3 regions of the Pseudarthrobacter cellobiosi genome follow, and region 3 is predicted to be linked to each of the others. Evidence: riboswitches for the same ligand, from Rfam matches in the RefSeq annotation. Region 3 holds a riboswitch; each other region holds the start of a gene.
What was found. Region 3 has a riboswitch for thiamine pyrophosphate ahead of thiD (bifunctional hydroxymethylpyrimidine kinase/phosphomethylpyrimidine kinase). Riboswitches for the same ligand answer to the same signal wherever they lie in the genome.
Positions count from the first base shown of each region.

Region 1: linked by a shared signal. The riboswitch ahead of thiC (phosphomethylpyrimidine synthase ThiC) and the one ahead of thiD (bifunctional hydroxymethylpyrimidine kinase/phosphomethylpyrimidine kinase) in region 3 are both predicted to bind thiamine pyrophosphate.
Region 2: linked by a shared signal. The riboswitch ahead of NG701_RS15285 (ECF transporter S component) and the one ahead of thiD (bifunctional hydroxymethylpyrimidine kinase/phosphomethylpyrimidine kinase) in region 3 are both predicted to bind thiamine pyrophosphate.

Region 1 covers NZ_JAMXBK010000021.1:179,081-183,344, forward strand. The annotation lists gene NG701_RS07715 (RNA-binding protein) at 1-11, opposite strand, end outside; gene rpsP (30S ribosomal protein S16) at 13-429, opposite strand; gene NG701_RS07725 (hypothetical protein) at 642-1,079, opposite strand; gene NG701_RS07730 (VOC family protein) at 1,193-2,068, opposite strand; TPP riboswitch at 2,224-2,331, shown strand; gene thiC (phosphomethylpyrimidine synthase ThiC) at 2,326-4,143, shown strand; gene NG701_RS07740 (alpha/beta hydrolase) at 4,148-4,264, opposite strand, start outside.
Region 2 covers NZ_JAMXBK010000026.1:319,765-324,028, forward strand. The annotation lists gene NG701_RS15280 (ABC transporter ATP-binding protein) at 1-911, opposite strand, end outside; gene NG701_RS15285 (ECF transporter S component) at 911-1,561, opposite strand; TPP riboswitch at 1,626-1,767, opposite strand; gene NG701_RS15290 (heme-degrading domain-containing protein) at 1,824-2,366, shown strand; gene NG701_RS15295 (DUF4235 domain-containing protein) at 2,408-2,671, shown strand; gene mnhG (monovalent cation/H(+) antiporter subunit G) at 2,700-3,122, opposite strand; gene NG701_RS15305 (MrpF/PhaF family protein) at 3,112-3,390, opposite strand; gene NG701_RS15310 (Na+/H+ antiporter subunit E) at 3,387-3,932, opposite strand; gene NG701_RS15315 (Na+/H+ antiporter subunit D) at 3,929-4,264, opposite strand, start outside.
Region 3 covers NZ_JAMXBK010000021.1:46,135-50,398, reverse strand. The annotation lists gene NG701_RS06995 (Rne/Rng family ribonuclease) at 1-2,124, shown strand, start outside; TPP riboswitch at 2,226-2,323, shown strand; gene thiD (bifunctional hydroxymethylpyrimidine kinase/phosphomethylpyrimidine kinase) at 2,306-3,904, shown strand; gene rplU (50S ribosomal protein L21) at 4,177-4,264, shown strand, end outside.

The DNA.
Region 1 (4,264 bases), 130 kb from region 3:
TCTGCCAGCAATCTACTCAGCCTCGGTGGTCTCTGCCTCGGCCGGGGCCTCGGCTGCGTCAGACTGCTTCGACTTCTTGGTGATGGCTTCCGGGATGATCACGGAACCCTTTTCCGGGGCAACAAAGGCAGCCTTCGGAGCTTTGGTCTTCAGGGTGCCTTCCTGGCCCGGCAGGCCCTTGAACTTCTGCCAGTCACCGGTGATCTTCAGGATCGCGGCAACCTGCTCGGACGGCTGTGCGCCGACGCCGAGCCAGTACTGGGCACGGTCCGTGTCCACCTCGATGTATGAGGGCTCTTCGGTGGGGTGGTACTTGCCGATCTCTTCGATGGCACGGCCGTCACGCTTGGAGCGTGCGTCCATGACGACGATGCGGTAATACGGTGCGCGCATCTTGCCAAAGCGCTTAAGGCGAATCTTTACGGCCACTTTTGTGGTCACTCCTGTTTCAGAAAAGGGGTGAACCGACGTTCTGCACCCGTGGGGCGGGCCATACTTGAGGGTTCGAAGGACAGGATCCGGACGCGGAGAGAGGGGCCACGCAGATCGAGTACCTGTTTATTGTGCCAGATCAGCGTCCGGATTTCGACTTGACACGTCGGGATGGGGCAGCCGGGCGGACCCGGCGGGCCACGGCCGGTCTACGACGACCAGACATACACGCCGGTGCGTGCGGCGTCATCGACGGAGTTGGCAAGCTCAGCGAACTGCTGGACATACGTCCGGGCCTCGGCTGCGCCGAACGGCATGTCATCCTGGGCGGCCCACTTTTCAGCGACGTCGTCCAGGACATTGCCTTCGCCTTCAGTCTCGTAGCTGAGCAGGTCCGCGAGCGCACGCACCATGGCCGGCGGGACCCCGAGGAGGGAATCACTGGCCACGTCAACCATGGCCAGTTCGTAGTCCGCGCCACCGGCGTGCACCGCAACGCCGGCAAGATCGCCAAGCTGCTCGATTTCGAAATCGCTGATTCCGGGAATCCGCAGGGCCTGGCCCGCCGGGGAGCCGCCTGCATCCAGGACGTCCGCCCGCTTCAGAGCGGCATCGTGAGTGGAAACAAAAATTTCAGTGAAGCCCATGGGAACAGCCCTCATTCCATCGACGGTGCGGCCTGAAAGGGCAGCAGCAAGCGCCGCCCCGGCCGTTCAGAATCAGCCTAGTACAAGGCAGGCCGCACATTTGGCATCCGCACTCAGCGGACGGCGACACGGATATTGTTGCGCCACGGGTCCTCGAAGCGAAGCTCGGCGCCCGTGTGGTGCGAGGCCACACCGGCGACCTTCAGGCGGTCGGCGAGCGCTCCGACGTCATCCCCGGAAGGGACCTCGATGAGCACTTCGCCGAGGCCCAGGGTGTCCTTGCGGGGACCGGCTCCGCGGCTGTTCCACACATTCATGGCCATGTGGTGGTGATACCGGCCCGCGGAGACAAACAGTGCCTGCCCGTGCCAGCCGGCGGTCTTTTCGAAGCCCAGCGTGCCCACGTAGAAATCGTGCGCTGACTGGACGTCGCCCACCTGGAGGTGGACGTGGCCCACGCCGGCTTCGCTGGCCCGCTGGCCGGCCACGGAATCCTGGGTCAGGTGCTGCTCGAGGTAGCGCTGCGGCGGCAGTGCCAGGCTGTCCATCACTACATCCTTCCCGTTCCAGGACCAGTTTTCGCGCGGCCTGTCCCAGTACAGTTCGATGCCGTTGCCTTCGGGGTCATTGAAGTAGAAGGCCTCGCTGACGAGGTGGTCGGCGCTGCCGGTGAAGGACCGGGGTTCGTACTGGGCAGCGGTGGCTACCGTTGCGGCAAGCGAAGCCTGGTCGTCAAACAGCAGTGCGGTGTGGAACAGCCCTGCCTCTCCCCTGCCAGGCAGATTCAACGACGGAGCGGCCGCGAGGTGGACCAGCGGGCGTTGAAGGCGGCCAAGATAGACGCCGCCGTCCTGTTCCGCGACGACCTCCAGGCCGAGCGCACGCTGGTAGTAGTCGGTCATCAGCTTCATGTCGCCCACCTTGAGCATCACGGCGCCCATGGAGAGGTCGGCGGGAAGGAGATCCCGGCTGGTGGCTTCTGCAGTCATTTGAAAACTCCCGGTCCGTTGGCCTTCGGATGGAAGGCGGCTATGGTTCCAATTTACTTGAAGCTTCAATTTAATTCAAGTGGCGGCGCAGCCAAATTGCGACCGCTTTCCCGTGATTGCTGTCACCAGGCCACCCTCCGCCTGTGGTAGCTTCGACTTGACCACACGGGAGCCCTTGCAGGGGCTGAGATCGGGCTGACGCAGCCTGCGACCGTTGAACCTGTCCGGGTAATGCCGGCGAAGGAAGTGAGTATTCATTGAATACACAAGAAACACAGCTGATCCTTGCCAAAAATGAAGCCGACGTGGATCAAACGCTCCAGCCTGAAACCCAGTCACTGAAGTCCCACTCGCTGGCGTTTATCAACGATGAGGCCACGGGGATCCGGGTTCCCGTGACCGAAATCGCGCTGGAACCGTCGCCGAACGGCCAAGCGAACGGGCCTTTCCGGACCTACCGCACGGCGGGACCGGGCAGCGATCCGGTGGTGGGCCTCAACCCGTTCCGCTCAGAGTGGATCGCCGCCCGCGGCGACACCGAGCCCTACAGCGGACGGGAACGGAACCTGCTCGACGACGGCAGGTCGGCCGTGCGCCGCGGCGCAGCCTCTGCGGAGTGGAAGGGCGCACAGCCGGTGCCCCGCCGCGCCGTCGACGGCCGGACGGTCACGCAGATGCACTACGCGCGGCAGGGTGTCATCACCCCCGAGATGCAGTTCGTTGCCCTCCGCGAGAACTGTGACGTGGAACTGGTCCGCAGCGAAGTCGCTGCTGGCCGCGCCATCATCCCCAACAACATCAACCACCCGGAATCCGAACCGATGATCATCGGCAAGGCCTTCCTGGTCAAGATCAACGCGAACATCGGCAACTCCGCCGTGACCAGCTCCATCGCCGAGGAAGTGGACAAACTCCAGTGGGCCACCCAGTGGGGCGCCGACACGGTGATGGATCTGTCCACCGGCGATGACATCCACACCACCCGGGAATGGCTCATCCGCAACGCCCCCGTGCCCATCGGTACGGTACCGATATACCAGGCGCTGGAGAAGGTCAATGGCGAAGCCAACGCTCTGACGTGGGAAATCTTCCGGGACACGGTCATTGAGCAGTGCGAGCAAGGCGTGGACTACATGACCATCCACGCCGGTGTGCTGCTGCGTTACGTGCCGCTGACGGCCAACCGCGTCACCGGCATCGTCTCCCGGGGCGGTGCCATCATGGCAGGCTGGTGCCTGGCCCACCACCAGGAGAACTTCCTGTACACGCACTTCGACGACCTGTGCGAGATCTTCGCCAAGTACGACGTCGCGTTCTCCCTGGGCGACGGACTGCGCCCGGGAGCGACGGCGGACGCCAACGACGCCGCCCAGTTCGCCGAGCTCGACACCCTGGCTGAACTGACCCAGCGGGCGTGGGAATTCGACGTGCAGGTCATGGTGGAAGGTCCCGGGCACGTCCCGTTCCACCTGGTGCGGGAGAACGTGGAACGCCAGCAGGAACTCTGCAAGGGCGCCCCGTTCTACACCCTGGGGCCGCTGGTTACGGATATTGCCCCCGGCTACGACCACATCACGTCCGCCATCGGCGCCACGGAAATCGCCCGGTACGGCACGGCGATGCTTTGTTACGTCACGCCCAAGGAACACCTTGGCCTGCCGAACAAGGACGACGTGAAGACCGGGGTGATCACCTACAAGATCGCCGCCCACGCAGCAGACCTTGCCAAGGGCCACCCCGGCGCCCGTGAGCGGGATGATGCCCTGTCCAAGGCCCGGTTCGAGTTCCGCTGGCGCGACCAGTTCGCGCTGTCCCTGGATCCGGTCACGGCGGAGGCCTTCCATGACGAGACGCTGCCCGCCGAACCGGCCAAAACCGCCCACTTCTGCTCCATGTGCGGCCCGAAGTTCTGCTCCATGAAGATCAGCCAGGACATCAGGGACGAATACGGTTCGGCAGATTCGCAGGCGGCCATCGCCGAGGCCTACAGCGGGATGCGCGAAAAGAGTGCGGAGTTCCTGGCCGCCGGCGGGAAGGTCTACCTCCCCGAGCTTCGGATCCCGGCCGGGAGCTGACGGCTCAGGAAGCCTGAACCGAGCGTGACCTGCCGACGTCGGCGATGAAGGACCGGATGGCACGGTCACCTTCGGCAGAGTCCTGGGGCCGGTGTCCTCCCGCAGCGATGCGGTGCAGGGC
Region 2 (4,264 bases), on a different contig from region 3:
GATACGCGGCGGCGGGTTGCCGGAACATAGCCCGGCACCCAGACGCCCGCGCCGATCAGCATGTCCCGTGCCTCCGCCAGCACCTGGTCCGGCGGCCCGTCCAGCAGGACCGCGGACGTGCTGGCGGAACCTCCAGCGGAGCCCGCTGCGGTGCCCGGCTGGAGCACCACAATCCGGTCCACCAGGTCCTTCCAGACGGACACGCGATGCTCCACCACAACGAGGGTGGCGCCGGTTTTGTCCAGGCAGCGGCCCACGGCGTCCCGGACTTCCAGCACGCCGGCGGGATCCAGGTTCGCGGTGGGCTCGTCCAGCAGGATCAGCCCGGGCCGCATCGCGAGTATCCCGGCCAATGCCAGGCGCTGCTTCTGCCCGCCGGAAAGGGCCGACGTCGGGTGGTCCAGTGGGAGCCCGCCGGCGCCAGCGCCGCCGTCGGCGTTCAAACCGGCGCCGGCACCGGCGTTCAAACCGCCGCCCCCGGCACTTCGCAGCCCGACGTCGTCGAGCGCTTCATGGACGCGCCGCCAGATCTCGTCCCGCGGAACGGCGAGGTTCTCGGCGCCGAAGGCGACGTCGTCGCCCAGACGCGAAAGCACCACCTGCGTTTCCGGATCCTGCTGCATCAGGCCCGAGCGGCCGCGCTGCCCGCGGGGCACCACGCCGTCGATCAGCAACGAACCGGTTTCGTCGGCGTCGTCCCCTTCGTCCCCCAGCACCCCTGCGAGCGCGTGCAGCAGCGTTGACTTGCCGGCGCCCGAGGGGCCCAGCAGCAGCACCCGCTCGCCAGGAGCGATGTCGAGGTCGAGCCCGTGGACGGCGGGCGCGGAACGTCCGGCATGCCGCCAGCCCCAGCCACGGGCGGACACCGCGGCGGGGCGCACTGCGGAGGCGCCGGCGTCGGAAGCGGTCATCAGTTGAAGACGGGCTCCGACGCTGCCTTCCGGGACGCGAACGAGCTCAGCACGCCGGTCTTGGCCAGGCCGCGGGTGGCGATCCAGGACAGCGCACCCGCAATGACCGCGCCGGAGATGGTGCAGAACACGATGTACGCGAGCTTGTCGCCGGGCTCGTAGGCGATGTTCCAGCCCCACGGCAGGAAGGAGTCATTGAGGCCGCAGAACAGGCCCGCGCCGGCACCGGCCAGCAGTGCGGCGATCAGGTTGTACTTCTGGTGCAGGAAGGACTTGAACCGGAAGTTGCCGTACACCAGCAGGAAGAACACCAGTTCGGCGCCCAGGCCCTGGAGGAGTCCGGAGATCAGCACCGTGGCGCCGTACTGCGAGCCCATGATGAGTTCGCCGGTGGCGGCCACCGCTTCGCAGAAGAGCGCCGCGCCGGGCTTGCGGATGATGAGCATGCCCAGCACTGCCGGGATCATCCAGCCGCCGGCGATCAGGCCGGTCAGCGGGGGGTAAACGGCGTTCATGGGGGCGGAAATGATGCCGGCGCCCTGGGACCAGGCCCAGAAGATCACACCGCCGGTGATGGCGATGAGCGCCGCCACCACGATGTCCACAACACGCCAGGTATTGCCGGTCTTTTTGATTGCTGCAGTTGTCATTTGGTCCTCCTGAGGAACAGGAGGGGAAAGTGCCCCGGCGTGCGGCGCTGCCGCCGTTTCCGGACACTTCGAGAACTCGACTCCCTTGCGCCGGTACTAACCGGATCAGGTTCGAGGGTCTGCGGCTGTCCGCACTCTCAGCGCCTAGCTGCGGTTCCCTGGCAATGCCAGTGATGCCCGACGGCGGCGCTCCCCTGTCGTAATAAATCTGCCCTGATGGGCGTGCTCCAGTTTACACCGCGGGCGGGGTAGATTGTGGGCCATGACTGCCAACAACCCGACTGTGACTGCGTTCAATCCCGATTCGACAGTGCCCCAGCCGGCGGGGCTGCTTGAGGCCCTGATAGCCCGGGTCGAAGCCGAGATCAACGAGCTGCAGTTTCCGCATTTCAGCAAGGACGACTCCCTCAACCTCGGGCTGCTCCTGGTGGAGCTGGGCAAGAGCCGGAAGCTGCCCATCGCGATCGACATCACCAAGGGTGACCAGGTCCTGTTCCACGTGGCCCTGGACGGCGCCACCCCGGACAACGAGCGCTGGATCCGGGCCAAGCAGCGCACCGCCGCCAGGTATGAGATCCCGTCGCTGCTGGTGGGCCTGCGCGGCAGGCTGCATGGCGGCCGGATCGAGGACCACGGCTGGTTCGACGAGTCCACCTACGCCCCGCACGGCGGCTGCTTCCCGGTCTACGTCACAGGCGTGGGTGCAGTGGCCACGGTGACGGTCTCAGGCCTGCCCCAGCAGCAGGACCACGATCTGGTGGTGGAAGCCCTGCGGGAGATTCTGGAGTCCATGCAGCCGGGTTAGGCTAAAGACAGTCCCGGATCCGCTCACAAGGAGTTCAACGAATGAACCTGTTCATCAAGCTGCTCGGCACTGCAATCAGCATCGGCGCCGGGTTCGTCGGCACCAAGATGGTCAATACCGTGTGGGAAAAGTCCACCGGCCGGAAGCCTCCCACCGGCAAGGATGAAGACACCCCCACGAGCCTTCGCTCGGCACTCACCTTCGCGCTCATTTCGGCCTCGGTCAGCACCATCATTCAGGTGCTCGCCAACCGCGGCACGCAGCGGGCCATCACCCGCTTCGCCAAGTCCCAGGACATCGTCTAACCCTGGCGAGCAGGCCGGCGGCTGACGCTCAGTCCCGCCGGCCGCCGTCGGACGCTTCATCCCTGGAGGACTCATCCCGGGCGGATCGCGCCGCCTGCTGAACCACGGCATCGAGTTCATCGGAGCTGAGCAGCTCCCGGTGCAGGTGTTTGGTCCGGTAACCGGCGCGGCCCACCATATGGGCGGAAACCGGCACCGTCAGCAGCTGGAAAATCCAGGCCACCAGCAGCACCGGCCACACCCACCAGGTGCGCAGCTGCAGGCCGATGGCCGCCAGGAGCAGGAACAGCCCCAGCACCTGGGGCTTGGTGGCTGCATGCATGCGGCTCAGCAGGTCCGGGAAGCGGAGCAGGCCTACGGCGGCGGCGAGCGACATCAGGGCACCCAGCACCAGGAACACCGCCGACACGGTATCGATGACGTTATCAACCACGCTGGCCTCAGGATTCATTGGCTTGCTCTCGCCGGTCGGCCACGAAGCGCGCAACGGTCACCGAGCCGATGAAACCGACGATGGACAGCGCCACCAGCAGCATCAGGTTGTTCAGGTGCCGGTTGACGGCCATGTCGATGCACAGGGCCGCACCGAGGATCGCAAGCAGGACGTCGGAGGCCAGCACCCTGTCCAGCAGCGAGGGGCCGCGGGCAATCCTGATGATGGCGCCCGCCGCAGCCAGCGAAAGAATGACTGCCGTGACAGCCAGGACGGTCTGCATCATGCTGCGGCCTCCTGCCGGATTGCTTCGAGTTCTTCGCGGGTGCCCATGATCCTGATCAGGCCCGCTTCGATGGAGCGGACTTCCTTGCGCAGGCTTTCCACGTCCTCGGCACTGCTGACGTTGAGCGCGTGGAGATACAGGGTGGACGTTGAACGGTCCACTTCCACCACCAGGGAGCCCGGGATCAGTGAGATCACGTGCCCCACGGCGGTGACCATCAGGTCCTGATGGCTGCGCAGCGGGACAGCCACGACGGCGTTGATGACCCGCGGGCCGCGGACAGCCGCCAGATACATGACCTCGACGCTGGCTGCCACCACCCTGCCCAGGAAACGCAGGGCAAATGGCACGGCGTGAAGAATGTTGAAGCGGCCGCTGAGCTCTACCGGCGGCAGGTAGAACATCCGGGCCACGAGCACAGCCAGCAACGCGCCGAAGAGCAGGTTGCCGGGGCTGAAGTCCTGCCACAGGGCGGCCCAGACAATCACCAGCCATACCAGCAGGGGCAGTTCCTGGCGCAGGGAAATCCGCCGGCGGCTCATTTGCCCCCTCCGTTTTTCAATGCGAGCGGGGGAACCTGCGTGTCCTCGCCCAGCACGGCCTGGATGTAGGCGGACCGGTCCAGCATTTCTTGGGCGGCCTGGTCCGCGACTTTGAACAGCGGGCCGGCGAAGACCGTGAGTGACACGCCCAGGACCACCAGGCCCAGGGTTGAGCCCACCATGGTGCGGGGCAGCAGCGTGACGTTTTTGCGGCCGGCACGGCTGCCGGTATCCGAATCCTCGGGCTCAGCCAGCAGGACGGGGTCCGGGTGCTCTGCGTCCGAGGGCTTGCGCCAGAATGCGCGGTTCCAGACCCTCGCGACGGCCAGCAG
Region 3 (4,264 bases):
CGGCAGATGATCGTCCGCCAGCGCGACGACAGAATCCAGATCGGCGTCCTTGAAGACGGCGTCCTGGCCGAACACTTTGTCTCCAAGACCCAGCAGGACTCCCTGATCGGCAACGTTTACCTCGGCAAGGTGCAGAACGTCCTGCCGTCCATGGAAGCGGCGTTTGTTGACATCGGACGCGGCCGCAACGCCGTCCTGTACGCCGGTGAAGTGAACTGGGAAGCCGTTAACCTCGAAGGCAAGCAGCGCCGGATCGAAAACGCGCTCAAGTCCGGCGACACCGTCCTGGTCCAGGTCACCAAGGATCCCGTGGGCCACAAGGGTGCACGCTTGACCAGCCAGATCTCGCTGCCCGGCCGCTACCTGGTCTATGTGCCCGGCGGCTCCATGACCGGCATCTCCCGCAAACTGCCCGACGTCGAGCGCAACCGCCTCAAGCGCATCCTCAAGGACCGCCTCCCGGAGCACGCCGGCGTCATCGTCCGCACCGCTGCCGAAGGCGCCTCGGAAGAGGAGCTCACGCACGACATCAACCGGCTGCGCGCGCAGTGGGAGGGCATCGAAAGCCAGTCCACGTCCACCAAGATCCTCGCGCCGGAGCTGCTCTACGGCGAACCTGACCTCACCATCAAGGTGGTCCGTGACGTCTTCAACGAGGACTTCTCCAAGCTGATCGTCTCCGGTGAAGAGGCCTGGGACACCATCGAGGCCTACGTCACCTACGTGGCCCCGGACCTCGTGGGCCGCCTGGAAAAGTGGACCAAGGACCAGGACATCTTCGCTGCGTGGCGGATCGATGAGCAGATCCACAAGGCCCTGGAACGCAAGGTCTTCCTGCCTTCGGGCGGCTCGCTGGTCATCGACCGCACCGAAGCCATGACCGTGGTGGACGTCAACACCGGCAAGTTCACCGGCAGCGGCGGCAACCTCGAGGAAACCGTCACCAAGAACAACCTCGAGGCAGCTGAAGAAGTGGTCCGGCAGCTCCGGCTCCGCGACATCGGCGGCATCATCGTCATCGACTTCATCGATATGGTCCTCGAATCCAACCGCGACCTGGTCCTCCGCCGCATGGTGGAATGCCTGGGCCGCGACCGGACCAAGCACCAGGTGGCCGAAGTGACCTCGCTGGGCCTCGTGCAGATGACGCGCAAGCGCATGGGCACCGGGCTCCTGGAAGTCTTCGGCGAGCAGTGCGAAACCTGTGCAGGCCGCGGGATCGTCACCCACGACGACCCCGTGGAACACCGCCGCGCCAATACGGTAGCCGCAGAGCACCACGTGCAGCGTGTGGACAGCCGCCCGGAAACCCAGCGCACCGATAACATACGCACCGACAGCCAGCGCCCGGACAGCCAGCCGGGTGGCCGCACTGACCGGAAGCGCCGCCGCGGACGCGGCGGACAGCCGCTGGAAACGGTACCGGCAGCTCCGGTGCAGATCCACACGGTCCACCCGGAAGCCAGCGATGCCGAGCGCCATGCGAAAGCGGAGGCCACGCGGGCAGCGCTTGCGAACATTGCGGCCGCAGCCCACGCTGCGCATCTGCATGACGACGAGGTGGCTCACGCATCCGCTGCCGCGGGCCGGCAGCCTGCGGCTCCGGTGCCGGCTCCGGTTGGGCAGTCCGAAACCGACTCCAACGGCCGCCCGGCCGCAGTGCTGACATTCGGCGGCGAACAGGTGGTGCTTCCGTTCGTGGCGCACCACGATGACCAGCCGCACGCACCTGCCCTGACACTTGACCGCCTCGCGGAGGCCTTCGCCCACCTTGGCGAGCCGGCACCTGTAGCGGAAAGCACGCCGTCGGCAGTCCAGGCAACTGAAACCCAGTCGGCCGAACCTGCCCGCCAGCGGCAGCCAGCCGTGGCGGAGAAGGATTACTCCGACCACACCGAGGAGCCCCGCGCCCGCCGTCCCCGGCGGAACCGGAGTGCCAGCCGTGCCCAGGGCGCAGCCAACGCCACGTCCGTAGAGCATCACGAAGCCGCTCCGGCGGCTCCCGCCGGACACACCCACGCCGCCAAGGCGCCGGAGCCCGTCAAGGCTCCTGTGGCCGACAAACCGGTTGCCGCCAACGCGCCCATCATCCTGGGCGTAGGAGTTCCGGCCTCGGAGCTCTGACCAAGCAGTAGGGCAAGCCAATACAACGGCGCCCGGACGTGCCTGTGAATCACAGGCTGCGTCCGGGCGTCCGGCGTTAAGTCCCGGGGAGCGCTAGGCTGGTGACTGACACGGGGTGCCGCGCAGAGAGCCGGCTGAGATCCACACCCGTTGAACCTGTCCGGTTAGCACCGGCGAAGGGATGTCTCCTTTGGCTTCAACTTCTGTCCTTCCCCCTGCAACACCCGCGGCGGCTCTGCTGGAAGCCCCAGCAACCCGGGCTGAGGTCCGGCCCGCACCAGGCCGCTCTTCTGCGGTCCGGGTGTTGCGTGACGTTCCGCGGGTGCTGTCCATTGCCGGATCGGACCCTTCAGGGGGCGCGGGCGTCCAGGCCGACCTCAAAAGCATTGCCGCCCTTGGCGGCTACGGCATGGCGGCCATCACCGCGCTGACGGTCCAAAACACCCAGGGGGTCCAGGCGGTTCACGTCCCGCCTGCGTCCTTCCTGGGCCAGCAGCTTGATGCCATCAGCGACGACATCACCATCGACGCGGTCAAGATCGGCATGCTGGGCGACGCTGCGGTGATAGGCGTGGTCCGCGACTGGCTGGAAAAGGTGCGTCCCGCCGTCGTCGTTCTTGATCCGGTGATGGTGGCCACGAGCGGCGACCGGCTGCTGCAGGAGTCTGCCGAGGCGGCCCTGCGGGAGCTGCTCCCGCTCGCGGACCTGATCACCCCCAACCTGGCCGAACTGGCCATCCTGGTGGGGGAGCCGCAGGCGAGGGAATGGCACGACGCGCTCGGGCAGGGGCAGCGGTTGTCCGCCGCGACCGGTGCCACCGTACTGGTCAAGGGCGGCCATCTCGACGGCGGTGCGTGCCCGGATGCCCTGGTCAACGCTGCCGGGCTGCTCGCCCAGGAGGTGGTGGAGGTGAGCGGGGACAGGATCCCCACGCGCAACAGCCACGGCACCGGCTGCTCGCTGTCATCGGCCATTGCCACGGCTCAGGCCCGGCTGGGGGACTGGGAAGCCGCATTACGGCAAGTGAAGCCCTGGCTGGTGGGCGCGCTGCAGGCCTCTGACCAACTTGAGGTGGGCGCGGGCAACGGCCCCATCAACCACTTCCACCACATGCAACAGGTTCCGGCAGCCGGCGAGTTCGCAGAGACGCTGCGCCGGGCGTCGGAGCCGGATCTTGCAGCCATCTACGGGCTGGATTTCATCCGCGACCTGGAGGCCGGCACATTGGCTGAGGAACAGTTTGCCTATTACCTCGCCCAGGACGCCATCTACCTCAACGGCTATTCGCGGGTCCTCGCCCGGGCCAGCGCGCTGGCGCCCACGGAAGCCGCCCAGCTGTTCTGGGCAAAGTCGGCCCAGCAATGCCTTGAGGTCGAGTCCGAACTGCACCGCACGTGGCTAAGCACCAGGACAGTGGACTCCGTCCTGGGACCTGTCACCAAGTCCTACGTGGACCACCTGCTGGCGGCCTCTGCCTCCGGCAGCTACGCGGTCCTCGTGGCGGCGGTACTGCCGTGCTTCTGGCTGTATGCCGAAGTGGGACAGACTCTCCACGCGGAGTTCCTGGCTGCGGGTGCACCGGCAGCACATCCTTATGCCGACTGGCTCCGGGCCTATGCTGACGAGGATTTCGCCCAGGCCACGCGTGACGCCATCGCCTTGGCTGACGACGCCGGCCGGAGTGCTTCCGCGGATGAACGGGCGGCGATGCTGGTGGCTTTCAGGCAGTCGTGCCGGTTCGAGGTGGAATTCTTCGACGCGCCGCGAATTCATTCCTGACAGGCTGCGGCCCTTGCGGCCTGTACGATAGTCAGGCACGGTTTTGGATTGTCAGTGCAGTACCTGCTTGTGGGTCCTATCACAGACAACCTGCCGTAACCAGCCTCATTTGCGGCCGAAGGCAAAATTAGCGTATTCTAGATCTTCGGTGCTTACGCCAACACTTGGGTTACGACCCCACGGCGTTGAGGCACAGCGAGAACCCAGCCAACTATGGAACAGGGTTCAGCACGCAAATTTAGTAATAAACGTCGAGAGAAGTGAGTTCCCAAGTGGTGTACGCGATTGTCCGCGCAGGCGGCCGCCAAGAGAAGGTTTCCGTTGGAGACTTCGTTACCCTGAACCGCGTCCCCGGTGGAG